One region of the Aeribacillus sp. FSL k6-2211 genome, then DNA from elsewhere that is predicted to be linked to it. Evidence: riboswitches for the same ligand, from Rfam matches in the RefSeq annotation. Region 1 holds a riboswitch; each other region holds the start of a gene.
The links. A riboswitch is a leader RNA that binds a small molecule or an ion and turns the genes downstream of it on or off. The one in region 1 is predicted to bind S-adenosylmethionine.
Positions count from the first base shown of each region.

Region 1 (7,518 bases):
ATCGTCTCCGCTGAAACAATTACTCCCGCTTCAGCCAGAGCTCTAGAGTTTTCAATGATTCGTTCAAAATATTTTGCACGTTCTTTATATGGAGGCTTCTTTTTCATCATTGCAAATCCGGCTTCAACAAAATCATCGACCGTTCCCCAGTTATGGGAAATATGCAAAACATCTAAATACGGGATAATTTTTTCATAGCGTTTCAAGTCCAATGTTAAATTGGAATTGATTTGGGTTCGTATCCCGCGTTCATGTGCGTATTTTAAAATGGGAACGACATAATTTTCCACAGATTTTATCGAAAGCATCGGCTCCCCGCCGGTAATCGAAAGGGATCGCAATGTCGGCACTTCGTCTAGCCTTTTTAAAAGTAAATCGAGCGGCAGCCCTTCCGGATCTTTCGGAGATAAAGTGTATCCTACAGCGCAATGCTCACATCGCATATTGCAGATTGTGGTGGTGGTAAATTCTATATTTGATAATGTTAATTCACCGTATTCCTTCATATCTAAATAAGCTTCCCAAGGGTCATAGGAAGGAGTAATCTTTTTGAGGGTTGTATAAGTTTCCATAAAAATCATTTCTCCTTTAATTAACGTTCTCAAGACATAACGTTCCTTATGACGATATTGCCCTGTTACCTCTACACCGTTTTTTGAATTAATGCTTCCAGCAATGCGGAATACCCTTGAAGCATCAACCGCCCTAGAGTCGCCCCCTAGCTCTTTTAATTGTTCTAAGAAGTGATTTTGTACCGCTTGCCATAACGGTGAAGCTTTGTAAGGAACAGGCTCTTTAAGCCAAATTAAAACCATTTCTTGACCGCTAAAAATGATTATATTCGGCTCTGGAATCGATTGGCCAAAATAATCGTATTCTAATTTGCCGATGATCCAGTTCGAATTATAATTAAACAAATAAAAATCTAAATCAACATATAACGACTTTAATTGCCTTATATTCGTAATTTGTCGGCTAGGCTTATAAAATTGTATTCTAGCTAAAATAAACATCCTCTTCGAGCCATTCGGTTAGTTTTTCAGCCAATTCCTGTGGTTTGTAATGATATTGGATGAATTTACCTTCTTTTTTCTTTGCAACAGTAATCCATCAATCAGAGTTATGATGATGAAACCATGCATGGTATCTAGCGTTATCTAGCCTTTTTGCATTTTCCATAAATATTTTCTGGTGTGCGTAAAATGTTTGTGGGAGAAATTCTTAGAATTCCCGATGAGGGGGGTAGGAACGTAGGTTCGTAATCCCCTCATCGGGGTCACCAAGCGAAAGCGCGGTAGGATCCCAAGCAGGAACATGAAAAAAGGACTCTCTCCCTGATAAGATGATTATTGACCACACTATCAAACAGGAGGAGAGAGTCCCATGAATATTCAACAACATCTTACCACAAATTCGTTGACATGGAAAGAGATCGAACTTGATTTGTTTCGGCCCTGCAAAACGCCTTCGCCGAGCTGTTTACGGCTTTGTTGGAGGACATCGACCGACAATTGGCGGAAACCCGGGACAAGCGCCGGTACCACTTGAAAGACAAACGACGCTCCACGATTCAAACCCTGTTTGGCGAAGTCACCTTTGAGCGAAACTACTATTTAGACCGAGAACAAAACCGTTACACGTTTTTGCTTGACTCCCTTCTAGCGTTTGATGGATCGCAGTCAATCAGTCCTTGTCTAGAAGAAACGGCGGTGGGATTGGTTGTGGAGTGCTCTTCTTATCGCAAAGCGGCTTGTACGCTTGCCCAGATGGTCGGGTATCCGGTGATAAGCCATGAGGCGATCCGCCAGTTGGTGCTCGAAGCCGAAGCTCCGCTGCACTGCCCGGTTGACCAGCAATATGGACGGATGCTGTTTGTGGGAGGCCGATGGACTGTTTGTCTCTCGCCAAGGGAAGAGAAAACGGGCCAAGGAAGACAAATCCTGATCGTTCACGAAGGGTGGAAGCGCAACGGCTTACGGATCGAATTCGTGAATCAGCGCCATTACGTCCATGAGGGCAAGAGGGAGGGCTGTCAAGAAAAACTCGACAGCCTAAAATTAAATCCAGATTTTAATTAACAAATTTAATTGTTTCCACCTTTAAAATTCCCTTTGCTCTTCCACCTTTAGCATTTCCTTTTCTATAACGTCTACCAATTTTTTAGTACTATACATATATAGCACTAACTCTTTATCCCCATCTTCAATGTGGATTTCAGCTTGAACCCTTATTTTTGATGGCTTTCCTTTATAGATAACATCGAAAGTTCCAAACTCTTTGATCTCATTGTCTTCATTCATTTTATCTATTTCAGATAGAATCATGTTGATTTCTTCTTGAGTCAAGCCTGAATCTAAAATTGAGTTTGATAAATGGTTTAAAAAGGGTTCTATCTCTTCAAGATCAAAATTCATTCCTGCAGCATAACGTGCTTCTTTGTATTTAGTAACTTTATTCCAAAAATTAATCATAAAAATAGGTTCCTCCTATCAAATGTTTAATTTTCAGGTTTAATTCTAGAATATAAAACATCATGTTCTTTAATTGATCGATCCTCGTTTTTAATTAAATCATCCGTTCCAGTAAATAACATATAACATCCTTTCCTTACATACGATTCACTTATTCCTAGCAATTTAGCTAATTTGTAATTCGAGAAATCAGGATTCAACTCAATTGCTTGTCTAAGTTTTTCTAAGTTCTTATCCGTTTTATTGCGCTGTTCTTTTAAATACTCCTCACGGCTTTTTACGCCCATTTCCCGGCGTTTTTGTTTCCTTCTCCGCTTTTCATTCGCATCTATAATCGTGCTTAAATGGCGTTGTTCGTCCTCTGTTATATCTAACCATTCAATTAATTTTTTATTGCTGATATTATATCCAGCGCCAGGATACCCTTTTTCTCTGGCTATTCGGTTTGCTTCTTCGTTATTCCGTGCATAATAGGCCTTTTCAGCGCTTCTGGTGGATCTTCTTAAAGGCTCATTAAACTGTAAATTAAACGTTAGCGTTTGTTTTAAGGCTTCTTCTGGATCATTCAAAAAGCAACATAACCAATAACGGTACAAGAAACAAATTGTCTCACGATAACCAGTAACGTTATAATTGCGTAATTCAACCAGTTTTTCTAAGTCTAGTAATCTAGCATGATGCGATCGGAAGACGTTAAAAAGATGTTGTACCTTCTTTTTTCGTCCTCTTTTTTTAGGCTTTCCTGTTTTGGCTCAACCTCAAGTTCCGGTAAATACCTCAAATTGTAAACTGCACCATTAAATAATTGTAGCATGCCATCAGAAAAATGTAAGCGAATTTGAATCGAATATGATGTAAAAAAGTGTTGACAGAGGGGAAGGATAGTGGCATAATCCAAGTAAACGAATAAGAATTATAAAGTTAATAATAAAACTCTTATCAAGAGCAGGTGGAGGGATGAGCCCAATGAAGCCCGGCAACCGACTCATATGATGAGCACGGTGCTAATTCTCCCAACAGAGATGTTGAAAGATAAGAAGTTGTTTTGACAAAAAACCTCTTCTTATTGAAGAGGTTTTATTTATATAAAAAAATCTGAATGAAGAGGATTGAAAAAATGGGTCACGTAACAGCAGTATACCAAATCATTGCGAAACGAGAAGATTTAGAAAAAAAAGCAGAAGACATTGCTCTTGGATTAACGGTAGGTTCGTGGACTGACCTTCCTCTTTTAGTGCAAGAGCAGTTAAAAAAGCATAAAGGACAAGTGGTTGAGATAAAAGAAACAGGCGAGGATCCATCCTCCGGCAAAACGATTGCACAGCTTCACATTCGCTTTCCGGGAGAAAACTTTTCTAAAGACATTCCTGCCATCTTAACGACAACTTTTGGAAAATTATCACTAGATGGAGAAATAAAATTACTAGATTTGCAGTTTGACGATGAGATCTTTCGGTATTTTCCAGGTCCTCGATTTGGAATTCAGGGGTTACGAGAAAAACTTGGCGTTTACGACAGACCGTTAGTGATGAGCATCTTTAAAGGTGTAATTGGACGTGATATGGATTACCTTCTTGCCCAATTGCGGGAGCAGGCTCTCGGGGGCGTCGACTTAGTAAAGGATGATGAAATACTTTTTGAAAATTCGCTCACATCATTTGAAACAAGAATAAAGGAAGGCAAAAAAGTTCTTGATAACGTGTATCAAGAAAAGGGACACCGAACTTTGTATGCGGTCAATTTGACGGGAAAAACATTTGAATTGAAAGATAAGGCAAGAAAAGCAAAAGAATTAGGTGCCGATATTTTGCTATTTAATGTTTTTACATATGGACTCGATGTGCTGCAAGCATTAAGGGAAGATGATGAAATCGCCCTCCCAATTATGGCTCATCCGGCGTTTAGCGGATCGTTTACTTCATCCGAAAAATATGGGCTCTCTCATTCCTTATTGCTTGGAAAATTGATAAGAATTGCTGGAGCAGATTTTTCGTTGTTCCCTTCACCATATGGCAGCGTTGCATTGGAGCGTGACAAAGTTTTAAAAGTGAAAGAAGAATTGGTGAAGGAATCAGTTTTAAAACCAGTTTTTCCTGTTCCATCTGCTGGCATTCACCCGGGTCTTGTTCCCATTTTAATTCATGATTTTGGAAAAGATTGTGTCATTAATGCAGGAGGCGGTGTTCACGGTCACCCGCAAGGTGCTCAGGGTGGAGGAAAAGCTTTCCGTCAGGCAGTTGACGCTGTTTCCCGGGGTGTTCCCCTTAATGAAGCAGCTGAAGACATAGAATTACAAGAAGCAATTCGGCTCTGGGGATGGAAGGAGGCACCGTCCAATTGAAGCCAGTAATATTTTGTGATTTTGATGGAACGGTGACAAAAAAAGATAACATCGTTAGCATCATGAAGCGTTTCGCTCCAAAAGAGTGGGAGCAATTGAAGGATGGCGTCCTTTCCCAGTCGATTAGTATTCAGGAAGGAGTCGGCAAGATGTTTGCACTTCTTCCATCTTCTTTAAAGGGTGACATCATTCACTATATTTTAGAAACTGCAGAAATAAGGGAAGGATTTCGCGACTTTGTTCATTATGCGAAAAACATGAACATTCCTTTATACATTGTCAGCGGCGGAATCGATTTTTTTATTAAACCGCTGTTGCAGCCTTTTGATTCTATTACCGCACTGTTTTGCAATAAAGCGGATTTTAGCGGAGAAACGATCACCATTCATTGGCCTTATACGTGTGATGAAAAGTGTCCCAACCAAAATTGTGGGTGCTGCAAACCGACAATTATTCGGCAAATTGCAAATGCTGACACTCATTCCATCATCATCGGGGATTCCGTCACAGATTTAGAAGCCGCGAAGATTGCAGATACAGTTATTGCACGTGATTATTTATCAAAAAAATGTCAAGAATTTTCTATTCCTTATCAATCTTTCGAAACCTTTTACGACTGTATTGACATTTTAGAGAAGACAATAAACAAAACAAATTTCATAGAAGAAAAAGGTGGCGCAAAATGAGTGTCGTTTTAACTCGTGTTCATGAGCTTGCGGAGATTAAAGAGGAGCTTGCTGCGAGGGATTGGTTTATGGGGACAAGCGGCAATTTAGCCATAAAAGTTCAAGATTCCCCGCTTCAGTTTCTTGTGACCGCAAGCGGCAAAGATAAACGAAAAAAAACGAAGGAAGATTTTTTGCTTGTTGATGGAGAAGGAAATCCTGTAGGCGCAACACAGCTGAAGCCTTCGGCAGAAACGCTGTTGCATTGCGAAATATATAAAAGAAGCAAAGCCGGCTGCAGCCTGCATGTACATACGGTTGCAAATAATGTCATCTCTGAACTTTATGGTGACGCTGGGAAAATTGTATTTCAAGGACAAGAACTGATAAAAGCGTTTGACCGCTGGGAGGAAGATGCAGAATTACAGATTCCGATTATTTATAATTATGCCCATATTCCTACATTAGCAAGCACTTTGGGCGATTTCGTGGAGGAGGATAAAGGGGCAGTTCTTATTCGCAACCACGGAATTACTGTATGGGGAAAAGATGGCTTTGAAGCAAAGAAAATTTTAGAAGCTTGTGAATTTTTATTTCAGTATCAGCTTGCTCTTATTCAAGCAAAAGCCGGTCTCCTTGCGAGTACAGGAGCTTTAAATAATTAAACATTTTAAGGAGGTATTTTACATGACAACGATTAAAATTCAAGGAACAAACGAAGTTATCAGCAATCAAGAGGAAGTGATTTCATTTTTAAATCAACAAGGTGTTATTTACGAGCAATGGGATATTGCCAAATTACCAGAGCATTTAAAAGAGAAATATCTTTTAAATGATGAGGAAAAACAAACGATTTTACAATCTTTTGAAAATGAAATTAAAGATATTTCAGCAAGACGCGGCTACAAAGCTTGGGATGTCATTTCTTTAGCAGATCATACGCCAAACCTTGAAGAGCTGCTGAAAAATTTTCAGCGTGAACATCATCATACAGATGATGAAGTGCGCTTTATTGTAAGCGGCCATGGAATTTTTGTTATTCAAGGACAGGACGGAAAATTTTTTGAAGTGCATCTTAATCCGGGAGACCTTATTTCTGTTCCAGAGGGCAGACGCCACTATTTCACATTAGCTGATGACCGAAAAGTTGTTGCGATCCGCATCTTTGTGACAGAAGAAGGCTGGGTGCCAGTTTACGAAAAAGAAGAAGTAAATTAAGTTTACAAAAAATTTATGAAAAAGCGGCTTTAAACATTCACAGCTGCAAGCTTAACATCATCTTTTTCATATAACTGGCTGCTCTTCGGATACACAATTCATCCAGCTCAGTGAACAATGTTCCTGAATGCAAAGAAACTATGAAAATACCACAGCGGCTGCTGACCCGGTTTTAATAGGTTTACACATTTTTGCGAAGAAGCTTGCAGCTAAAAGAGCACCACAAAAATAGGCTTGTCTTATGTTACAAGAGGATATAGTTTCACTTGAAAACCAAGTAAACACAGATAATTTATCAAGTATTATGGCGGGATGGGGAAAATCAAGAATAAATGATGCAGATTTATATTTTTAGGAAGGGGCTGTCTTCAAAAGTCAAAATCCACTGAAAACGAAACATCATAAGCATTGATATATCAACGTTTCTAAAACATTAAAGGGGCGTCTATAAGCCGGAAAATCGACTTATTAGACAGCCCCCTCTATTTAATGGATGCGGCGGCTGCTTTGGATCTAGAAATCCGAATCCATTTGGAGCATTTGCCGAAATCAGCTTTTACAAGCAGGTGACGAAGTGGTCTTGTAATAATGTCGTCCCCATATTGTGAATGGATATTATGAAAGACTCTTTTTTCACTTTATGACAAACAAAGATAGAGGAGGGAATTTTTTTGAAGGATTTTACAACATATTTTACGATGACTGAGCAAGATGTCATCGAATATGTACAGAAAAAACTCGATATTTTTGAACAAAACGCAGAATTGGAATGTCGAGAGATTGGCGATGGCAACTTAAATTATGTATTTCGTGTCGTTGATCA
Region 1 covers NZ_CP150190.1:3,438,261-3,445,778, reverse strand. The annotation lists gene yfkAB (radical SAM/CxCxxxxC motif protein YfkAB) at 1-572, opposite strand, end outside; gene NSU19_RS16680 (UPF0236 family protein) at 1,488-2,078, shown strand; gene NSU19_RS16675 (hypothetical protein) at 2,100-2,471, opposite strand; gene NSU19_RS16670 (hypothetical protein) at 2,498-3,040, opposite strand; SAM riboswitch class I at 3,405-3,510, shown strand; gene NSU19_RS16665 (2,3-diketo-5-methylthiopentyl-1-phosphate enolase) at 3,589-4,812, shown strand; gene NSU19_RS16660 (2-hydroxy-3-keto-5-methylthiopentenyl-1-phosphate phosphatase) at 4,788-5,498, shown strand; gene NSU19_RS16655 (methylthioribulose 1-phosphate dehydratase) at 5,495-6,142, shown strand; gene NSU19_RS16650 (cupin domain-containing protein) at 6,165-6,695, shown strand; gene mtnK (S-methyl-5-thioribose kinase) at 7,367-7,518, shown strand, end outside.

Region 2 (7,518 bases), 1.9 Mb from region 1:
ACAGGAGCAAATGAACTGAATTTGTAGACAGAGAGTTTAAAAGGCTTCACTTGTTTCGCAATTTTCCTAAGTTCTTTCACAATATCGCCAATTTCTTTTTCGTCAGCTTCAAACGGTGCCTTCAATGTTAAATGAGGAGGGACAAGCGCATAATGCGGATCGTAACGTTTTCTATATGAGTTGGCAATGTCTTGCAACTTTTTTGAAGGAAATAACACAATTCCGTACTTCATTTTTTTGGCCTCCTTGATATTTACTCGTATTCTTTATTATAACAACTTAAAGAATCAATTTTCATGATACAGCAAACATTTTTTTTAATATGTCTTTCAGCAGCGGCTGCCAATATGTCCAGCGGTGATCGCCGTCAAATTCTTCATAAATGCATTCGAATCCTTTATGTTCCATTCGTTCATGAAGTTTTTGATTGATTGTGTAAAAATCTATTATTTTCCCATCGGTCGTTTTTACGCTCGTTTCCTGTTTCCCGATTTGATGATAAATAGATAATAAAGAAGGCTGTGAAAAAGCATCGATCGCTTCTAACACCTTTTCATCCACATATGGTGATTGCATAATCACTTTTCCAAATGTATGCGGATAATACAGCGCTGCCATAAGTGAAACGGTTGCAGCCAGAGAATCACCGATAAGCGCACGGCCTCTTCCTAATGGCAAAAGTGGAAAACGTTCTTCTAAAACAGGAATTAATTCATGAGCTAAAAATCGGATATAGCTGTTGAACTGGCTTCCATCGGGATGATATTTTCTTCTTCGATCTTGAATGTCTTTATAAGGAATGCCGACGACGATCAAATCTTCAATCGTTTGCTGCTCTGTTAATTCCTCAACAAAACGCGCGATCCTTCCCAGTTTAAAGTAGTCTCCACCATCTTGGGCGATGAGAAGATGATGATGAGATAATGGAGAAAAAGAAGTCGGCAAAAATATGAGCAAAGAAACTTCTTCCCCCAGCTCTTTGCTAAAAAATGTTTCTTCTTTAATAGGTGCGACTTTTTGGGCCATACCAATTCCTCCAAAATGACTAATTACCAGTTAGGCTGGACTTCTCATTATTTTATCACTCTTTTGAAAAGTCTCCAACAAATAAAAAGGTTGACAAAATAAAAAATGCTTATATAATGATAACGACTAATCCGATAAGATAGGTAAGAATGATCATATACTGGGGGAATTACTTTGTCTGTCCAAATTGCGCATATTTCAAAAACATTTCAACATCATGGCGTCTCCCAAACGGTTCTTGACCAAATTGATTTGACTGTGCAGAAAGGAGAATTTGTTTCTATTCTTGGTCCTTCTGGCTGCGGGAAGTCAACCTTATTATCGATTGTTGCCGGGTTAACAGCCCCCACATCGGGAAAAGTGCTGGTAAACGGGAAGGAAGTAAAGGGACCTGGAAGCGACCGGGGAGTAGTGTTCCAACAGGCAGCCCTTTTTCCATGGCTGACAGTTGAGGAAAATGTCATGTTTCCGCTGAAGAAAAAAATGCCGAAGGAAGAAGCGAAAAAAAAGGCGTACGAATATTTGGCCATGGTTCAATTAAGCCAATATGCCAAGCATTCTCCGCACGAGCTTTCCGGCGGCATGCAGCAGCGCGTATCGATCGCAAGAGCTTTGGCGATGGATCCTGAGGTGCTCTTAATGGATGAGCCGTTCGGAGCGTTGGATGAGCAGACGAGATCACGCCTGCACGAAGTGTTGGAAAAAATTTGGATCGATACGAAAAAAACAATTCTTTTTGTTACGCACAGCATCCAAGAGTCGTTAAAATTATCGGACCGTATTATCGTCATGGGTACAAGGCCTGGGAGAATTATTGATGAAATAGAAGTGTCTTTTCCGAGACCACGTGATGAATTTAGAAAGCAGCTTGCTGAATATGAAGAGCGCATTCAAAAGCTGTTGAAGTCAGAAATTGATAAAGTAGTGAAAGAGGAAGAAAGTTATGCAGCAGGTCGTTAAACGAATCATTTTTTATGCAGCCGCACTGGGTATATGGGAAGCAATCGTCAAGTTGTTAAATATTAAGGCTGTCGTCTTTCCGGCTCCGAGCGATATTTTTCAGGCATTGTGGAACGGTTTTGCTGATCTAACTCTTGTTTATGATTTGCTGGCAAGTTTTCAGCGGCTGGCAATCGGGCTTGTGATTGCACTTATTCTTGGAACAGTGTTAGGCGTCGTTTTTGCAAAATCGAAAGTAATTGATGATACCATTGGCTCTTTAATTTTGCCGTTGCAAAGCGTGCCGAGCATCGTTTGGCTGCCTCTAGCCATCATCTGGTTCGGTTTAAATGAAAAAGCGATCATTTTTATTGTCGTGCTCGGTGGAACGCTTGTGATGACATTGAATATGCGGACAGGGATTAAAAGCGTTCCTCCAATATATACAAATGCGGCAAGGACAATGGATTACAGCGGATTTTCTCTGTTTACACACGTGATTTTTCCAGCAGCCATCCCGCATGCAGTAACTGGTGCAAGGCTTGCTTGGGCGTTTGGGTGGAGAGGCCTGATGGGTAGCGAACTGTTAAGCACCGGCCCGGGTTTAGGCTATACGTTAAAATTCGCATCAGATTTTGGCGATATGGCGTTAGTGATGGGCATTATATTTATCATTGCCTTAATTGGAATTTTAGTAGATTTAGTTTTTTTCAGCAGAATTGAAAAGAAAGTGATGAAAAAATGGGGATTGCTTGAACAATAAAGGAGGAAGTTGAGATTATGAAGAGAAAAAGTTTGTTGCTATCATTTATCTCCTTGCTGCTGATCGGTATTTTATCTGCCTGCGGAGCCGGTGGAGGAAATGAAGCATCAGGGAAAGAAGAAAGCGGAAAAAATAAAGTAGTTATCGGCTATTTTCCAAACATTGACCATGTTCCGGCGATGATTGCGAAGGAAAAGGGCTACTATGAAGAAGCGCTTGGGGATCAAGTAGAGATTGAATATAAAACTTTTCCGGATGGCGGCGCTTTTATGACAGCGTTGAAAACAGGCGAAATTGATGCAGGGCTTGTTGGTCCAGCTCCTGTCATGAATAACTATTCTAATGGTGCAGATGTGAAAATTATTGCTGGTGCGTCATCTGGGGGCACTGTCGTCGTGGCAAGCAAAAAAAGCGGAATCGAAAGCTTAGATGATATTCATAATAAAACATTCATTACTCCTGGTGTCGGCTGCACTCACGATGTCCAATTTGAAACGTATTTGCAAGATTACGACATTGCTTCATCAAGAATCGGCGGCACATTAAAGCATACAACCGGAAACCCGGCTCAATATCAAGCTTTCTTTGAATCGGGAAAAGTGGATTTAGCCGCTGTGCCTGAGCCTTGGGCTTCATTATTAATAAAAGATGGAGCGAAAGTGATTGTCGATACGAAAGACATCGCCTATGGCACTACACTCCCGAACACTGTTTTAGTGACAAGCAACAAATTTATTAAAGAAAATAAAGATTTAGTTCAAAATATCGTCAAAGCTCACAAAAAAGCTGTCGACTTCATCAACGAAAACAAAGAGGAAGCACGCGATATTGCCATTCAATCAATTAAAGATATAACAAATCAAGAGCTTGACCCAGAAATTATTGACAGTGCTTGGGAACGTGTCCGCTATACAACCGAAGTGGATGAAAAAGTTCTTCAAGACTTTTCCAACTCTTCTTACGACTTGAAATTTTTAAAAGAAAAACCGAATCTTAAAGGTCTTGTGGATACAAGCTTTTTGAATTAAGCAATCACCCCCTATACAGAAGATTTTTGAAACTATGCGGCTTCTGGATAGGGGGCTTATTTTTCCATTTTTTGTTGATGTTCATTCAAGATGAAGCAATTGCTAAAACAGGGCTTATCCCGAAAGTTGTTTATGACTATGCCTGTATATTGGGATTCCGCTGTTGCGAGAGCTTTTATCTAATTCGCTCGACTAAGCTCCCATTTTTTAACATTGTTTGCCATTACTTAATGGCTATATGAATTTCAATTTCTCCATTTGGGCTTTAGGCTGTATTTTTCAAGCACGCTCTATTAAACCAGTTTCTTCTTGCTTCCAAATCTTACTCCAAGTTTTAAACATGCCTTGTTCGTCCGTTTTATCTACTTGAAAAACTTTATTTTCATGTTCCTCGGGATTTCAATTAAAAGCTTCCCCATTATTTTCTTCAATTGCAATGCTTAATAAATAATCTCCTCTGTAGTCGCTTTCATAATCATAATAAATTCCGTACACATTGTTTTGATGATGTTCCAGTTTTTAGAAAGCGTTTTCCTACATAGTTTTGATTTGCCCCATCATTTGCTCGTCATGAAAATTATTGGTTCGAATGCTGTCGATTATATACAGCATCATAAACAGTCTTTCCTTTCCATAATATTGATAAAAAAGAGAAGGCGCATCAGTAAAGAATGTTCAGCAAATTTTCCAACGGCATCGTTTATGTTCATCTTTTTTGCTTTCCAGCTTCACCTGCAAAACAAATATCGCATCTTCGTTCTCCGTTCAGCTGCTATATGGAATACGGGTTCGTTTGACAGAAGTTGGCGAAAAATTTATCAAACGATTAGTTTGCCAATTCAATCGTTTCATTCTCTGTTTATTAAATTCTCTTAAAATTTTCCAATTCCTCTAAAGAAGATCACCTCGTTCACAATTTTTCTTAAAAATACGACAGCTTCCGAATTGGATATTTGCATTTTAAAATCAATTCAAAATTTAGGAAGCCTCAGGGAAAATAAAACCGCTTTTATTGAAATGATGGAGGATTAAAGGTGATCCATACAAAAAAATTTCCCTTTTGGCTTTCGCAAAAAAACATTTCAAGAATCGACGGGTTATTTAAAGAATGTTCTTATTTTTCTTTAGTTTTACTGAAAATAAATCAAAATTATCGGAATTGTTGGCAGGAAACGTCTTGAATTTTTTTTAAAACTGAGGTAAAGTTATACCTATCAAAAGTTCATATCGGAATTCTTATCGAGAGAGGCGGAGGGAACTGGCCCGAAGAAGTCTCAGCAACCGGTACAAGGACGGCGGCATGATAACCTTTGTACCAAGGTGCTAAATCCAGCAAGCATTTTGCCGTAAGATATGCTTGGAAGATAAGAAGGAGCCAAACAATAAACGCCTTCTTCTTATGAAGAGGGCGTTTTATTTTTCAAGCCTCCTCTACAGGCAATGAAAGCAGCACATTTTTACTAACTAAAAAAGGAGGAAAGTCAAAGATGAATATTGAAACAGTTTTGGCCCAATTAGGAAATCGAAGTGAAGCTCTTACAGGAACAGTAAGCGCACCCATTTATTTGTCCACAGCCTACCGGCATAAAGGAATAGGTGAATCAACAGGTTATGATTACACTCGGACAAAAAATCCAACGAGAGAGCTTGTCGAGGACGGCATAGCCAAATTGGAGGGAGCCGATCAAGGATTTGCATTTTCTTCCGGAATGGCAGCGATTCAGACGATTATGGCTTTATTTAAAAGTGGAGATGAACTGATCGTTTCAAAAGATTTATATGGCGGGACATACCGCTTGTTTGAAGAAGAGTGGCGAAAATACGGTCTTTCCTTCCACTATGACGATTTTACGTCTCGCGAATATACGGAATCATTAATAAACGAAAATACTAAAGCGATTTTTCTAGAAACGCCCACTAATCCGCTTATGCAGGAAACATCGATTTCCTCATTGGCGGAATTGGCCCGGAAGCACAATTTGCTGCTGATCGTTGACAATACGTTCTACACGCCTGTTTTGCAGCGTCCGATTGAAGAAGGAGCGCATATCGTGATTCACAGCGCAACGAAATATTTAGGCGGTCACAACGATGTCCTTGCCGGCCTGGTCTGTGCAAAAGGGAAAGAAATTTGCGAAAAATTAGCCATGCATCAAAATGCAATTGGTGCGGTATTATCTCCTTTTGATTCGTGGCTGCTGCTTAGAGGAATGAAAACTTTATCATTGAGAATGGCCAAACATCAGGAAAATGCAAGGGAGCTGGCGGCATATTTAAAAGAGCTTCCTGAAATTGATGATGTATTATATCCTGGCAGAGGCGGAATGCTTTCCTTCCGTGTGAAAAAAGAAGAATGGGTCAACCCGTTTTTGCAGAATCTGAAATTAATCTGTTTTGCGGAAAGCCTTGGAGGGGTAGAAAGCTTTATAACGTATCCAGCTACCCAAACACATGCGGACATTCCGGAAGAAATCCGAATTCAAAACGGTGTATGCAACCGGCTTCTCCGTTTTTCTGTAGGGATTGAAAGCGTGGAGGATTTGAAGGAAGATCTCAAGCAGGCATTGCAAGCAGCTGCGAAAGGGGATTTACTAAATGCATGACCAATGGAGCTTTCAAACAAAATTGATTCATAATAAACATAAGGTTGACCCGACAACCGGTGCTGTCAGCGTGGCGATTCAGCAAGCGTCAACGTTTCATCAGCAAACATTGGATGAATCTCCTGAATTTGACTACAGCCGTTCAGGAAATCCAACACGAAAAGCGTTGGAAGAGGCGATTGCCGAACTGGAAGGCGGAGTGAGAGGCTTTGCGTTTGCTTCTGGGATGGCCGCTATATCAACAGCTTTTCTTTTACTTTCTTCCGGTGATCATGTTTTGGTCACAGAAGATGTGTACGGCGGAACATACCGGATCGTTGCCGATGTTTTATCGCGCTTTGGCATTGAATATACGTTTGTCGATATGACGGACCTTGATGCCGTAAAAGCAAATATACGTCCGAACACAAAAGTGATTTACATTGAAACGCCCTCGAATCCGCTGTTAAAAGTGACGGACATTCGAGCAATTGTGCAGCTTGCAAAAGAAAATGGCTGTTTAACATTTGTTGATAATACATTTATGACTCCGGCTTTGCAAAGGCCTCTCGATTTAGGGGCCGATATTGTTTTACATAGTGCAACAAAATTTTTGGCAGGTCATAGCGACTGTTTGGCAGGACTGGCAGTTGTGAAAGATGAAAAGCTTGGCGAAGCGCTTTACAAACTTCAAAATGCCTTCGGCGCTGTTCTCGGCCCGCATGATTGCTGGCTTGTATTAAGAGGGTTAAAAACACTTCATGTGCGGCTGGATCAATCCGTCAAAACAGCTTCTCAATTAGCAGAATTTTTGAAAAAGCACCCTGCCATTAAAAAAGTGTACTATCCAAGTCTTCACGATCACCCAGGGTCAGATATTCATTTGCGGCAAAGTGTCAACGGTGGAGCGGTTTTATCGTTTGAACTAGAAGATGAAAAAGCGGTCAAGATTCTTGCTGATCATGTTCAGCTGCCTGTTTTTGCAGTCAGCCTTGGTGCAGTTGAATCGATCTTGTCGTATCCAGCTAAAATGTCCCATGCCGCGATGCCGAAAGAAGAACGGATCAAAAGAGGGATAACCGATGGTCTTCTTCGATTAAGCGTAGGGCTAGAAAATTTTGAAGACTTAAAAAATGATTTGGAGTCTGGTCTTTCTACTGTTTTGGCCTATCAATAAATT
Region 2 covers NZ_CP150190.1:1,223,888-1,231,405, forward strand. The annotation lists gene NSU19_RS06060 (YjcG family protein) at 1-233, opposite strand, end outside; gene NSU19_RS06065 (alpha/beta hydrolase-fold protein) at 295-1,026, opposite strand; gene NSU19_RS06070 (ABC transporter ATP-binding protein) at 1,201-1,986, shown strand; gene NSU19_RS06075 (ABC transporter permease) at 1,970-2,728, shown strand; gene NSU19_RS06080 (aliphatic sulfonate ABC transporter substrate-binding protein) at 2,746-3,756, shown strand; SAM riboswitch class I at 4,990-5,127, shown strand; gene NSU19_RS06085 (methionine biosynthesis PLP-dependent protein) at 5,244-6,359, shown strand; gene metC (cystathionine beta-lyase) at 6,352-7,515, shown strand.
Region 2: it holds a riboswitch for S-adenosylmethionine, as region 1 does, so the genes downstream of both, NSU19_RS06085 (methionine biosynthesis PLP-dependent protein) here and NSU19_RS16665 (2,3-diketo-5-methylthiopentyl-1-phosphate enolase) in region 1, are expected to answer to the same signal.

Region 3 (7,518 bases), 1.8 Mb from region 1:
AAAAGCATTTGCATGTTCACATACGGGACGACTTGGGCAATATCAATGTTTTGAATAATGTGTGGATTGCAGTCAGCTGGATGATATACGGTCGGTTTGGACACAGATGATTTTTTTTCAATGATCATAACAGGTTTGCTGCTTTTCTGTCTATTCTGTTTTTCCTCAACTGCGACCGTTCTTTTCTCAAGGAAAGCATCCGGGTTTTCTCTCAGCTTATTGGCAAGCGACAGCCCGTCCATTGCATCTTTCGCATATAACACAGGACCGTCATATTCCGGTGAAATTTTTTGATCGGTAAATTTGCGTGATAATGCAGCACCGCCGACTAAAATCGGAATCGAAATGTTGGCTGTTTTTAAGTCTTGTGCTGTTAACACCATTTGCTGGGCTGATTTGACGAGCAGTCCGGAAAGACCGATAATATCAGGCTTTTCATTATTGACCGCTTCAATCAGCTGCTGCGGCGCAACTTTAATGCCTAAATCAACGACGCGGTAGCCGTTGTTGGAAAGAATAATGTCAACTAAATTTTTGCCGATGTCATGGACGTCGCCCTTGACTGTAGCTAAAATGACTTTTCCTTTGCCGCTGTCATCTTTTTTTTCCATATACGGTTCTAAAAAGGCGACAGATGCTTTCATCACTTCCGCACTTTGAAGCACTTCAGCAACAATCAGCTGATTGTCGTTAAACAGTTCGCCGACAATTTCCATTCCTTTCATTAACGGCCCGTTGATGATATCGAGAGGATCATCATATTTTTCTAGTGCCAGCTGCAAGTCTTCGATTAATCCTTGCTTTGTTCCTTCCACAACGTATTGTGCGAGCCGTTCCTCCAAGGTTAATTCCGTTTTCGGCTTTTTTTCCTCTTTCTTTTTGTCGCGGTAAAAGTTCGTAAATTGTGCGAGCGTCTGATCATTTGTTTCAAATAATAAGTTTTCTGCCAACTTCCGCTCTTCCTCAGGGATCGAAGCGTACCGTTCTAATTTTTCCGTATTGACGATCGCATAATCGAGCCCTGCCTGTGTGCAATGGTATAAAAAAACGGCGTTTAATATTTCTCTGCCGACCGGCGGAAGCCCGAAAGAAACATTGCTGATCCCGAGAATAGTTAAACAGCCGGGAAGATGTTCTTTAATTAAACGGATCCCTTCGATCGTTTCTTGGGCAGATCCGATATATTGCTCATCACCTGTGCCGACAGGGAAGACGAGTGGGTCAAAAATAATGTCGCTTGGACTTATACCGTGTTGATTGACTAAAATGTCATAAGACCGCTTGGCAATCTCCAGCTTTCGCTCCGCAGTCAGAGCCATTCCGTCTTCATCGATTGTTCCGACGACAACAGCTGCACCGAATTGTTTCACAAGCGGGAGAACTTCTTCAAACCGTTCTAAGCCGTCCTCTAAATTGATCGAGTTGATGATCGCTTTCCCTTGTGAGTATTCGAGCGCTTTTCTGATGACATTGGCGTCGGTTGAGTCAATGACAAGCGGCGCTTTTACTTTTTTTACAACCTCGCGGATGAAGTTTTCCATATCTTCAAGCTCGTTTCGGTCCGGATCTGCGAGACAGACATCGATGACGTGGGCGCCGTTTTTCACTTGAGCGCGGGCGATCTCCGCTGCTTCTTCAAATTTTCCTTCCGCAATGAGACGCTTGAATTTACGCGAACCGATGACGTTTGTGCGTTCACCGACAAACAGCGGGCGCATTGATTCATCATAGCGAAGGGGCTCGATGCCTGATACCGTATGTTGATTTTGCTTTTTGACGATTTTTCGCGGTTTTAAGCCTTCCATTGCCTCCCTTATTGCGCGAATATGTTCGGGAGTTGTTCCGCAGCAGCCGCCGACCATATTAAGCCAGCCTCTTTCTGCAAACCCTCTGATTTTTTTGGCTAAAGATTCCGGTGATTCGTGGTAGCGTCCTTCTTCATCAGGCAGTCCGGCATTCGGATAACAGCTGACAGCGGTATTGGCGATTTCAGACAATGTGCGGATGTGATCGGTCATGAATTCCGGGCCTGTCGCACAGTTTAAGCCAACGGCAATTGGATTCATATGTTCAGCTGAAATGTAAAACGCTTCAATATCTTGACCGGCAAGAGTTGTTCCCATCGGTTCTATCGTTCCGGACAGAATGATCGGCACTTCTTTCTTGAGCTTTTGAAAAGCTCGTTGAATTCCTAAGTAACCCGCTTTTACATTGAGCATATCTTGGCTTGTCTCAAGCAGAAGTACATCAACGCCCCCCTCTAACAGTCCTTCCGCTTGAACTTGATAAGCTTCTGCCAATTGTTGGAATGTGACGCCGCCTGTAACGGAGAGCGTTTTAGTCGTTGGCCCCATTGATCCTGCCACAAAACGAGGCCAATCCGGTGTTGAATATTTTTCTGCAGCGCGCTTTGCAATCTCAGCTGCTTTTTTATTTATTTCAAAAGCAAGGTGCCCCAAGTTATATTCCTCGAGGACGATGCTTGTACCGCCAAACGTATTTGTCTCGATAATATCAGCGCCTGCTTCAAGGTACGCTTCATGAATACGGACAATCGTTTCAGGGGAAGTGATGTTTAAATATTCGTTGCATCCTTCATATTCTTCACCGCCAAAATCTTTCGCAGATAATTCTGCAGCTTGAATCATTGTTCCCATGGCTCCGTCTAGTATTAAAATTTTTTTCTCCAGCTGTTCCTTTATGTTATACATGGGAAATCTTCCTTTCTCGTTTTGCCTTTTCTTTTTCATGAATGTATTCCGTCAGCTCGACTGTCATCTCATAATGCAAAAACGGAGTGATTAAGTAAATGCCGTTAAACAGGTCAAATGCTGCGTCAATAAGCGATTTTGCAATGGCAAGTCCTTCTCGTTTTCCCTTTTCTTTATCATTGCCTGCTTTTTGCATCTGTTCGCGAATCGAATCGGACAATTTAATGCCTGGCACTTCGTTATGAATAAATTCAGCATTGCGGCTGCTTATTAACGGCATAATCCCGAGATATATCGGAACATTCAGATGTTTTGTTGCTTCATATACTTCTTCGATCAGCTTCTCCGAGTAGAGCGGCTGCGTAATAAAATAATCGGCTCCACAGCTGATTTTTTTCTCAAGTCTCTGAACTGCGCGATCAAGATGTCTTACGTTCGGGTTGAAGGCGGCGGCAACAGTAAAGTTTGTTTTTTGACCAAGTGATTTTCCGGAGTATGACAAACCTTCATTAAATTGCTTAATTAAACTGATTAAATCAAACGATGATAAATCATAGACAGAGGTTGCACCCGGAAAATCACCGATTTTGGACGGGTCGCCGGTGACCGCTAAAATATCGTGCAGGCCAAGCGTATGCAGCCCCATTAAATGGGATTGAATGCCGATTAAATTTCTGTCACGACATGTTAAATGAACGAGCGGGCGAAGCTGGAAACGGCTTTTCACAATTTTTGCGCAAGCAACATTGCTGATTCTTGGTGTAGCAAGGGAATTATCCGCAAGCGTAATTGCATCAATCCCCGCTTTTTTCAACGCTTTTGCTCCTGTTAAAAATTTTTCCAAGCCGAGCGTTTTCGGCGGGTCCAATTCTACAATCACTGAGCGTCTGTTTTTTGCAATATCTGGGAGAGGAGTTTCTTGACTTTCTTTCATAGGTAAAACATGAATTGGAACATTTCGTTCTTTTACTTCTTTCTCTGTGACAGGAGGGAGGTTTGATACCGCTTCAGCCATTGCCCGAATATGTTTCGGCGCGGTTCCGCAGCATCCGCCGAGAAGCCGGACACCTTGTTTTCGGAATTGAAGAGCCGCTTCATAAAAATAGTGTTCATCTGATTCATAAACTAATCTTCCGTTTTCATACCTTGGCAGGCTGCCGTTTGGAAAAGCGGATAAAAAGGCATGTTCAAACAGCGGCACTTCTTCCAGAGATTGCAGCATATGATAAGGGCCTAAACGGCAATTGAGGCCGACAATATCTGCACCAAGTTCTTCAAGCATTTTCAAACCGTCTGCCAATCTTGTTCCATTTTGAAAGACGCCTTGTTCGTGCAAAGAAACATTTGTGATAATGGGCAAATCCGTTTCTTTTCTAGCTATTTGCAAAACGGTTTTCAGTTCTTCCAAGTCGTAATAGGTTTCTAAAATAATGCCATCTACGTTTTCGGATAAAAGGACATGAAGCTGCTCACGAAAATTTTCGGCAATGTCAGATAGCGTGAAGGCGCTTTTTTGAAACGAACGGATGCCGCCGATTGTTCCGATGACATACCCTTTGTTTTCCGCTTTTTGTAACGCCCTCTTTGCAAGTTCAACCCCTTTTTGGTTGATGATCTTTATATCATCTTCCAGCCCATATCTGGCAAGCTTTATGCGATTGGCGCCGTATGTATTTGTTTGAATAACAGTTGCGCCTGCGTCTAAATAGGCTGAATGAATCCGTTCTATTTCTTCCGGTTTTGAAACGTTTAGCTCATCAAAGCATCTGTCTATTCCGAATGAGTATAGTAGAGTCCCCATTGCTCCGTCGGCAATTAATATATGATTCTGTAAATCTTGTAAAAGCCCCATAAAAAGTCCTCCAATCAAATGAAATAGGCGCCTGCAAGGAGGCGAACACCTATATAAAAAAGAAAAGCCTTCTAAGAAGAAGACTTTTTCTTGAACAATTTCCCCTTCTTCTTATCTTCCGAGCGCAAATTTACGCATCGCTGGATTTAGCACCTTGGTACCCAAAGTTTTTGGGTAATCCGGTTGCTGAAGGTTCATCGGGCCAGTCCCTCCGCTTCTCTTGATAAGAACGCTTTACCGTATGAAATTTTAAAACAACGGATTAATCCTAATTTAACGAATTTTATCAAAATAATCAATATAAAATTTCAATTTTGTGAACAGGGCAAAGCTAGCGAAAATTAATAAATTGTACGTCGATCGGCAAGTCGGCGCTTTTCACAGCTGCAATCACTTTTTGCAAATCGTCCTTGCTTTTGCCGCTTACCCGGACTTGGTCGTCTTGAATTTGGCTTTTTACTTTTAGCCCGGTATTTTTGATCAGCGCATTGATCTTTTTCCCGTTTTCTTTGTCAATTCCGTTGACAAGTTTGGCTCTTTGTCTGACAGTGCCTCCTGAAGCCTTTTCGATTTTCCCGTACTGAATATTCTTGGTTGCGACACCGCGTTTAATCATTTTGCTTACTAATACATCTTTTAGTTGATTCAGCTTATATTCATCGTCAGAGATTAGCACAAGCTCATCTTTTTCTAGGGATATATCGCTTTTAGATCCTTTGAAATCATATCTGTTTACAATTTCTTTTTTCGCCATTTGAATGGAATTGTTCACTTCGGCAATATCCACTTTTGAGACGATGTCAAATGAATTCTCCTTAGCCAACTTTTTACCTCCAATAACGTTATTTACATTCATTATAGTGAATGTCGTTCAGTTGAACAACTCTTTTAGGGGTTCCTCGCAAATTAAATGAAAAAACCGTTACTTAAAGCAACGGCAAGGAAATTAATATCTGCTTAAATGCAATTAAGCTAAAGATGTCGCTTTAGAACATTTAGGGGAAAGAAAGTCTTGTAAGTTTTTTACTGCTTCGAGCGAATCTTCTCCTTCAGCGCTGATGACTACATGACCTTCTAAAAAGGCGGAAAAACCGAGCATGCTTAAAACGCTTTTCGCATTTAATTGGAGCTTTTTTGTTTGGAATAAAATGTAGCTGTTAAATTTAATCGCTTCATGGACAAGGGAAATGACATATTCCGGCTCCATCTCTTTTGTAAGATACACGGAAATTTCATGTTTCTTCATTGTGCCACCTCTTGTATACTTATTTTACAATATCTTACATTAATAAAGGATAGATTCCCACATGTTTGTCATTTCCTCTTACATATAAAAAAATGACCTCCGCTTTTGAATATGGAAACGTTTTGGATTTCTCTGTTTTTTAATGAAATGAATGGCCTAATCAAATTGAAAGTTATTGCCCCGCCCATGTTTTATTAGACAAAAATGAAAACAAAAGCTAGAGAAAAGATGCATACTGTAAGATAAGAAAGCGTCTTTTTCTTTCAGAACGTCCGGATAGAAGAGGTGGAAGACTCGCCTTTAGAGATATTTCAAAAAAAGAAAAAGCCCGACAGGCGGGCATTATAAATGATCCGTTTTCTTTGAGTATTGCCGTTTTCCAAGCTCTCGATTTTTTTCCTTCAATAGATTTTTTTCGTGTCGTTTTGCATTGTTGTCTACAGCTTTTTTATCATTATCGCTTGTTTTGGACATTCAGGAAGCTCCTTTCCATACTGTTATATACTTATGATTTCCATGAAGCTTCTTGAATATGTTTATTTAGAAAAAATACAGCAAGGGTGCCGGGGCCAGAGTGTGCACCAATGACAGCACCGATCGTATGGATGATCATTTCTTTTGGATGAAACGTTTCTTCAATTAATTGTTTTAATTCGAGAGCTGCTTCTTCATCATCACCATGGCTGATGGCGATTGTCTGTTCACTCAATCCGTCTCCACGCTCTTCCATCAGCTCAAGAATTCTCCGGTAAAGCTTCTTTTTCCCGCGGATTTTTTCCAGCGGGATCAGCTTTCCTTCTTCGACATGCAAAAGCGGCTTGATATTAAGCAGTCCGCCAACAAACGCAGATGTTTTGCTGATTCTCCCGCCGCGAGCCAAATATTCCAGGCGATCAACTGTAAAAATGTGCTCCATATGACTGCAATACTCTTTTACTGCATTTGCCATTTGTTCTAAATCAAGTCCTTGTTTTGCTAATTGAATGGTGTAGCGGACAGCAAGTCCATACCCAAGTGAAGCACATTTCGAATCGATAATTTGCAGTTTCCAATTCGGATATTTTTCAAGCAATTGCTGCTGAACCATAACGGCAGTTTGATATGTACCGGACAATTCGGAAGAAAAGGCAATATACAGCGCCGGCTGATTGTCTTTCGCCAGCTTTTCAAATTGATTGGTGATTGTTTCCGGTGATGCTTGTGATGTTTTAGCAACGTTTCCAGCTCTCATATAGTCGTAAACTTCTTTCGGTTTGATTGTCAATTGATCCTCATAGTCCTTCTCGCCAAGGTGGACACGAAGAGGGATGAAAGAAACGCCTTGATCGTTTAAAAAAGAGACAGGCAGATCACAAGCACTATCAGCGATAATGTGAATATTCATTAATCACACCTACTTTTTTTCATTTACATATAGTCTATCTTGATCACAAATAGAAAACAATACAATTTGTGCAAACTGAAAATTTAAAAAAGAAGGACAAAAAAAGAAAAAATGGACGAAACAAGAGGAGCTCGTTTCGTCCATTTCATATTTATTCCTTGTTCAAAATGTGCCGTACAATCGGCATTCTGGATGGTGTTATGCCTGCTCGATTTTTTCTCGATGCAGATGCTGTACAAAGATTGGTCTGTTCAAATTCGATCTGTTCATTATAAAAACAGCCCTTAAAAGGATTCGAAAATGAACGGAAGGGCATTATCCTTCG
Region 3 covers NZ_CP150190.1:1,133,016-1,140,533, forward strand. The annotation lists gene metH (methionine synthase) at 1-2,711, opposite strand, end outside; gene NSU19_RS05605 (bifunctional homocysteine S-methyltransferase/methylenetetrahydrofolate reductase) at 2,704-4,563, opposite strand; SAM riboswitch class I at 4,672-4,793, opposite strand; gene NSU19_RS05610 (YajQ family cyclic di-GMP-binding protein) at 4,895-5,386, opposite strand; gene NSU19_RS05615 (HPr family phosphocarrier protein) at 5,531-5,809, opposite strand; gene NSU19_RS05620 (DUF3941 domain-containing protein) at 6,152-6,283, opposite strand; gene NSU19_RS05625 (DegV family protein) at 6,315-7,193, opposite strand; gene NSU19_RS05630 (hypothetical protein) at 7,509-7,518, opposite strand, start outside.
Region 3: it holds a riboswitch for S-adenosylmethionine, as region 1 does, so the genes downstream of both, NSU19_RS05605 (bifunctional homocysteine S-methyltransferase/methylenetetrahydrofolate reductase) here and NSU19_RS16665 (2,3-diketo-5-methylthiopentyl-1-phosphate enolase) in region 1, are expected to answer to the same signal.

Region 4 (7,518 bases), 1.7 Mb from region 1:
GCTTTTATCATTATGAAAGGTATCAAAAAAATTAAGCGGCTTTAGCCCCATGGAATATAGAGCTAAAGCCGCTTAGGTATATTTTTATTATTTCTACAGTCTACTTGACAGGGGGCAGTTCAAAGCCGGTAGCCGAAAGTAAGTAATTTTTTTATATGATTGGACCGCCAAGTTCTTCAATTTCCTTCGGAACGTTCGAGAATTTTTTGAAGTTCTCTTTGAATGCTTTTGCTAATTCATACGCTTTTTGTTCATAAGCGTTTTTATCACTCCATGTTTTAATAGGCTGTAAAACTTCATCAGGCACTCCTGGAACATGAGCAGGAATCGCCAGCCCGAAAATAGGGTCTTTTACAGTTTCCACCTCATCGAGTTCGCCTTCCAATGCTGCCTGAACCATGGCTCTTGTATAAGCAAGTTTAATTCGTTTTCCTACTCCGTATTCTCCGCCGGTCCACCCTGTATTGACTAAAAATACTTTCACATCGTGTTCTTCGATTTTTCTTCCGAGCATTTCAGAGTATCTTGTAGCTGGAAGCGGAAGAAATGGTGCGCCAAAGCATGTGGAGAACGTTGTTTTAGGGGAAGTAATACCCCTTTCCGTTCCAGCAAGCTTGCTCGTATAACCGCTTAAGAAATGATACATAGCCTGTTCTTTCGTTAATTTGCTTATTGGCGGCAGAACACCGAACGCATCAGCTGTTAAAAAAATAATAGTGTTAGGGTGACCCGCAATGCTCGGTTTAGCAATATTGTCAATCGCTTCAATTGGATAAGCCGCACGGGTGTTTTCTGTTAATAAGGAGTTGTCATAATCAGGAATTCGTGTCGATTCATCAACCACAACGTTTTCCAAAACGGAACCGAATCGAATAGCGTTATAAATTTGAGGTTCTTTTTCTTCAGACAAGCCGATGCATTTTGCATAACAGCCGCCTTCAATATTAAAAATACCAGATGAAGACCAGCCGTGTTCATCATCACCAATTAATCGGCGTTTTGGATCGGCGGAAAGTGTTGTTTTGCCTGTTCCCGATAAACCGAAAAAGAGCGCGACATCGCCTTCTTGACCGACATTGGCGGAGCAGTGCATTGAAAATATATCTCTTTCTGGAAGCAGGAAGTTCATGACGGAAAAGATAGACTTTTTCATCTCGCCTGCATATTCAGTTCCGCCGATCAGGATTATTCTCTTTTCAAAAGAAATAATGATAAATGCTTCTGAGTTCGTTCCATCCACAGCTGGATCTGCTTTAAAGGAAGGAGCGGAAACAATTGTAAACGGATTTTTATGCTCCTTTAAATCGTCTTGGCTTTTCGGACGGATAAACAGTTGGCGAGCAAATAAATTTTGCCACGCCAATTCATTGACCACTTGAATTGGAAGACGATATTTTTTGTCAGCTCCGGCAAATCCGTTAAAAACATAAATTTCATCTCTATTTTTTAAATATTGTATGACTTTTAAGTACAGTTTTTCAAAAACTTCTGATGAAATTGGCTTGTTGACGGGTCCCCAATCAATTAAATGCTTGACAGAATCTTCTTCAACGATGAATTTATCTTCTGGTGACCGGCCGGTATATTTGCCTGTTGTAACCGAAACTGCACCTGTATTTGTTAAAAAACCTTCTTTCCTAGCTAAAACTTTTTCTACAAGCCGTGCGACTGGTAAATTATGATATGCATTTGGTCCGCTGATCAACGAAGCTAATTCATTTGATACATCTACAATATTCATATACATACCATCCTTTTTTTGCATATTTGAAATGGTTTTATAGAAATAGTATAACACATTCGCAAAAATAATCCATCCTATTTATCGATTTCTGAAAATAATGTTTTTACTATATATTTTGCCTTCATTTTTGGGCATCATACGAATCATGATTGATCAGCTGATACTGAAATAATGGATATCAGATGATTTGGAAAATTACAGAGAAGCTTTATTTATTGTTGACAAGTACTTTTTTGCTCCTGTATGATATACATTTGAACGGATACTCTTATCCCGAGTTGGCGGAGGGACAGGCCCTATGAAGCCCAGCAACCGGCTCGTTGAAAGAAGACAGTAGAATATGGCTTTCAAAATCCCGGTATTCTATGGACATACAACATGATGCGAAAGAATTCCATATTCATAGACGAGCAATGGTGCTAACCTGATGCAAGGTTATATCCTTGAACGATAAGAGTGAAAGGCAATGATGTTTATAACAACCTTTCCTCTGGCAGGGAAGGTTTTTTCTATGTATAAGAGAAATCTCGTTTAGCCAAGTTTTTCTTATCGTACGCAATTTTGATATGTTTACAATAGTGGCGAGGGAATGAGTTCCGTGTCAATGTCAAGGAGTGTAGCACTCCATAAACATCATTTTAAGTTTGAGGAGGATGCAGTAAATGACAAAAAAGCGCCGTCTGTTTACATCTGAATCCGTAACGGAAGGGCATCCGGACAAAATTTGCGACCAAATTTCAGATGCGATTTTAGATGCCATTTTAGAAAAAGATCCGAACGCACGTGTAGCTTGCGAAACATCTGTCACAACCGGACTTGTATTAGTCAGTGGAGAAATTACGACAAGCACGTATGTGGATATACCAAAAATTGTGCGAGAAACGGTCAAAGAGATCGGCTATACGAGAGCTAAATACGGTTTTGATGCTGAAACTTGTGCTGTTTTAACATCAATTGATGAGCAATCACCCGATATTGCTGCAGGGGTGGATAAAGCTTTAGAAGCGCGAGAAGGACAAATGACTGATGAAGAAATTGAAGCGATTGGCGCTGGAGATCAAGGGTTAATGTTCGGTTTTGCATGCAATGAAACGAAGGAATTAATGCCTCTCCCGATTTCCATTGCCCATAAGCTTTCACGCCGGCTTACAGAAGTTAGAAAAAGCGAAGAAATTCCTTATTTGCGTCCGGACGGAAAGACGCAAGTTACGGTAGAATATGATGAAAATGAACAGCCGGTTAGAATTGACACAATTGTCATATCGACTCAACACCATCCGGAGGCAACTTTAGAACAAATTAAGCAGGATATTAAAGAAAAAGTAATTGATCCGGTTGTTCCAAAAGAACTGATCGATGAAGAAACAAAATATTTCATCAACCCTACCGGACGTTTCGTTATTGGCGGACCACAAGGAGATGCAGGATTAACGGGACGAAAAATCATTGTCGATACTTACGGAGGCTATGCGCGCCATGGCGGAGGAGCTTTCTCAGGAAAAGATCCGACGAAGGTAGACCGATCTGCAGCTTATGCGGCTCGTTATGTAGCGAAAAATATTGTCGCAGCCGGACTTGCAGACAAATGCGAGGTTCAGCTGGCCTATGCAATTGGTGTAGCGAAACCTGTCTCTATTTCTGTTGATACGTTCGGTACTGGCAAAGTAAGCGAAGATGTTTTAGTTGAATTAATTCGCAATAACTTTGATTTGCGCCCAGCTGGCATTATAAAAATGCTTGACTTGCGCCGCCCGATTTACAAACAGACAGCTGCTTACGGTCATTTCGGACGCAACGATCTAGATTTGCCATGGGAACGCACAGATAAAGCGGAAGCTTTGCGCGAACAGGCTCATCAATATTTGTAAAATAAAAAAGGTGTCCAATGCGATGCATGCATTAGACACCTTTTTGCTTGTGCGCCCGGCATGGGTGTAATCTATAGGGTGAAAGTCCCGAGCTGCGAAGGCAGAAGTAGCAGTTAGCTTAACGCAAGGGTGTCCGTGGTGACGCGGAATCTGAAGGAAGCGAGCGGCAAACTTTGGGTCTCTCGGAACACGAACTTCATATGAGGCTAGGTATCACTGGGTGAGTTTGCAAGACAAAACAAAGCCCTTTCTGCCGAAGGTGATACAGAGTAAATGAAGCAGATGGATGGAAGGAAAGATTACACTCTTACCCGGGGAGGTCTGGCTGGCACGCCAAGTAACCTTGGTAACCTATCTAGTGATAGATAGCTGAACCGTCAGAAGTCAGCAGAGGTCATAGTATTAGTTGGTCTAGAACAACTAAGAAGGACCGAACAATTAAGAGAGAATAGCCCTTGGCATTCAGTGAGTCATGATGAACACAGAAAACGTAGTACCTCACTTGAGGGAGGAAGCGGTGAATCCCGTGGGAGATCTCTTGGAGGGTGGAGTGACCACTGGCATAAAGAGAACAGCTATTCACGGAAGTTATAAAGACTTGCGTCAATTATCTTAATTGAACCGCCGTATACGGAACCGTACGTACGGTGGTGTGAGAGGACGGGAGTTAATCGCTCCCTCCTACTCGATTTATGGTCCGAATGCGACAAAACAGATGGTGCCTGCTGAAGCTCCTAGAACTATTCCCGCCAGCACATCTGAAGGGTAGTGTAGGCCAAGAAAAATTCTTGATAGTGCCACACTGAATGCGAGAGGAAGCAAAATCCATGTTAAGGCTGGAAAAAAGAGCAAAAATGGTGTTGCCACTGAAAATACAGCTGTCGTATGTCCAGAAGGAAATGAATGGTCAGTTAACGGATTTTCTAACACTTTTGTTTCAAATAATGTAAGATAAGGCCGTCTGCGTGGATAAATTCTTTTCACAATGAAAACCGGAATATGACTGAAAAAAAGAGCAGCTGAACTTGCCAAGGCAACAGTTTTTACAGGTTCATTAAAAAATAACATCAGCATTAAACATGTTGCAATTGAAAAAACAGCCCCTCCTAAATGAGTAATATACCGAAAATAAACATTCAGTCCTTTTCGTTCAAAATGCGAATTAATCAGTTTGAACAACTTGCACTCAAATTGGTAAAGCTGATTCAGCAGTCTGCCCATGTTAAAGTTCCTCTTTTCAAAAAGCAAAAATTCTTATAAAAAATTTTCTCTCATATTTATGTAAACTTCAACAAATCTAATAAAAATTTTACAAAATTTTAAAAATGCATGAAGCTGCCCGGTAAAGAATGACATTTGAAAGAGAAAGTTTTAAAATGTTTTTATAAGCAATTTATATGTTGTTCATACGAGCAATATTTTTATAATATTGAGCTTTTTCGATATACTCGCGACGGATGCGCTCCATATCTTGAAGATCTTCTTCTGTTAATTCTCTAATCACTTTGGCGGGTCTTCCGAATGCTAAAGTTTTCTCAGGTATCTTTTTGCCTGGCGGGACAAGACTGCCTGCACCGACAAAAGCGCCTTTTCCGATTTCTGCTCCATCCAGAATAATCGAACCCATTCCAATTAGAGCTCCTTTCCGCACAATCGCACTATGGAGCAGAACTTGATGGCCGACGGTTACATCATCTTCAATAATTAACGGTTTATTTGGGCTCTGGTGCAGACAGCATTGGTCTTGAATATTGACCCGATTTCCAATAATAGTTGGGGCGACGTCACCGCGAATAACCGTCTGAAACCAAATGCTTGATTCATCTCCTATTTGAACATCGCCGGTGATTGTGACAAAATCAGCTATATAAGCCGAATCGCTAATTATAGGTTTTTTGTCTTTATATGGATAAATAACCATGGGAACCATCCTTTTCTTTTTTTCATATTATAACAAATTTTCCGTCATGTTCGGAAAGGAGTTAATTTATGTGGAAATGGGTAAGTTCTAGTCCTAAAGCTGTGATTGTCATCATTCATGGAGCTTTAGAACATCATGGACGTTACAAATGGCTGATAAAAAAGTGGCAAACAAACGGGTACCATGTTGTCATGGGGGATTTGCCAGGACAAGGAAATTCATCCTCCAGACGGGGACATGTCCAATCGTTTGATGAATATATTGATGAAGTTGACCGTTGGATCAGGGAGGCTCAATCTTTCCAATTGCCGCTTTTTTTGCTGGGGCATAGCATGGGCGGTTTAATAGCCATACGTACGCTGCAGAGAAATAAAATTCCGTTAAACGGGGTCATTTTATCTTCGCCATGTTTAGGAATTTTGCAAAAACCGAGTAAAGCGCTCGATCTTTTGGCAAAAGGATTAAATATTTTCGCGCCTAGGGTACGCTTTGATTCCGGTTTGACAGTTGAGATGGCAACGAGAAATAAGGAAATTCAAGACATAAACAGAAACGACTCCCTTTACGTAAGAAAAGTTTCTGTGCGCTGGTACAGAGAGCTTCTTCATGCTATTGAACTAGCATTTCAGCAGCTTCCGCAGTTTCCAGATGTCCCTCTTTTCGTCATGCAGGGAGGAGAAGACAAAATTGTTGATAAATCAGCAGTTCAAAAATGGTATAGTCAGTTGAATCTCACGAAAAAGAGCTATAAAGAATGGGAAGGACTATATCACGAAATTTTTAATGAACCGGAAAGAGAACTTGTTTTTCAAGATGCGTTGAGATTTACAGAAAGCCATTTAACATAAACACTGGAATTTTACAATGAAGAGGTGAGTTGATCTTTGAGTATACCTGAACACCCTATCAGCCTTATGTCAAGAGTTTATAGGGAAATTCTTCCGACCGTCCATTATTACTTAGATGGGTGGAAAAAAAAGGCTGAGGAAATACCGAATCCTGAATTGAGAAAGCAGGCGCTTGCAAGCATAAATACGAAGGCATTTCATTGCGAAGGAGGAAGCATTTTAGCGCTTTTGTCGAACTCTCATATAGAGGAATGCATAGAGTTTATCGTTGCTTATCAAACGATTAGCGATTACTTGGATAATTTATGCGACAGAAGCACTTCTTTTGATCCGGAAGATTTCCGCATGCTGCACCAATCAATGAAGGACGCACTGTCGATTCATGCAGAATTAAAAAATTACTACCAATTTCGTGAGGACCAAGATGACGGCGGATATTTAAAAGAGCTTGTCATGACATGCCAAAGAATGCTGAGCCAATTGGAGAACTATCCGGTTATAGCTGGCTATTTGATGGAGCTTTGCGAATATTATTGTGAACTGCAAGTACATAAGCATGTAATAGAAGAGGAAAGAGTGCCAAGGCTAGTACAGTGGTTCGAACAATATAAATCTTCCCTCCCGGATATGCGGTGGTATGAATTTTCTGCCTGCGCTGGATCGACATTGGGCATTTTTTGTTTAGTCGCCTATGCATTTCAGCCCAGCTTTAACGAAGCGATTGCCAAAAAAATTAAAGACGGTTACTTTCCATATGTGCAAGGGCTTCACATTTTATTGGATTACTTTATTGATCAAGAGGAGGATCAATTGGAGGGCGATTTAAATTTTTGCAGTTTTTATGAAAGCACATCAGAAATGATGGAACGATTAGCTCATTTTGTACATGAAGCGGACAAAAATTTAAAAGGTATTCCGAACGAAAATTTTCATAAATTAATTAACCGCGGATTGCTCGGCATTTATTTATCTGATGACAAAGTATTAGTACATAAAGATTTAGGAAAGCTGGCTAAAAAATTAATAAAAAAAGGAGGAACAACCTCCGTTTTCTTTTATGTGAATGCTAGGGCATATCGAACGTTCCGAAAATGGAATTTGATTAAATCTTCTTGATGGATAAAGCTAGCCGGGATA
Region 4 covers NZ_CP150190.1:1,014,020-1,021,537, forward strand. The annotation lists gene pckA (phosphoenolpyruvate carboxykinase (ATP)) at 152-1,741, opposite strand; SAM riboswitch class I at 2,010-2,201, shown strand; gene metK (methionine adenosyltransferase) at 2,407-3,612, shown strand; gene NSU19_RS05090 (phosphatase PAP2 family protein) at 4,303-4,833, opposite strand; gene NSU19_RS05095 (gamma carbonic anhydrase family protein) at 5,006-5,533, opposite strand; gene NSU19_RS05100 (alpha/beta hydrolase) at 5,602-6,381, shown strand; gene NSU19_RS05105 (tetraprenyl-beta-curcumene synthase family protein) at 6,418-7,497, shown strand.
Region 4: it holds a riboswitch for S-adenosylmethionine, as region 1 does, so the genes downstream of both, metK (methionine adenosyltransferase) here and NSU19_RS16665 (2,3-diketo-5-methylthiopentyl-1-phosphate enolase) in region 1, are expected to answer to the same signal.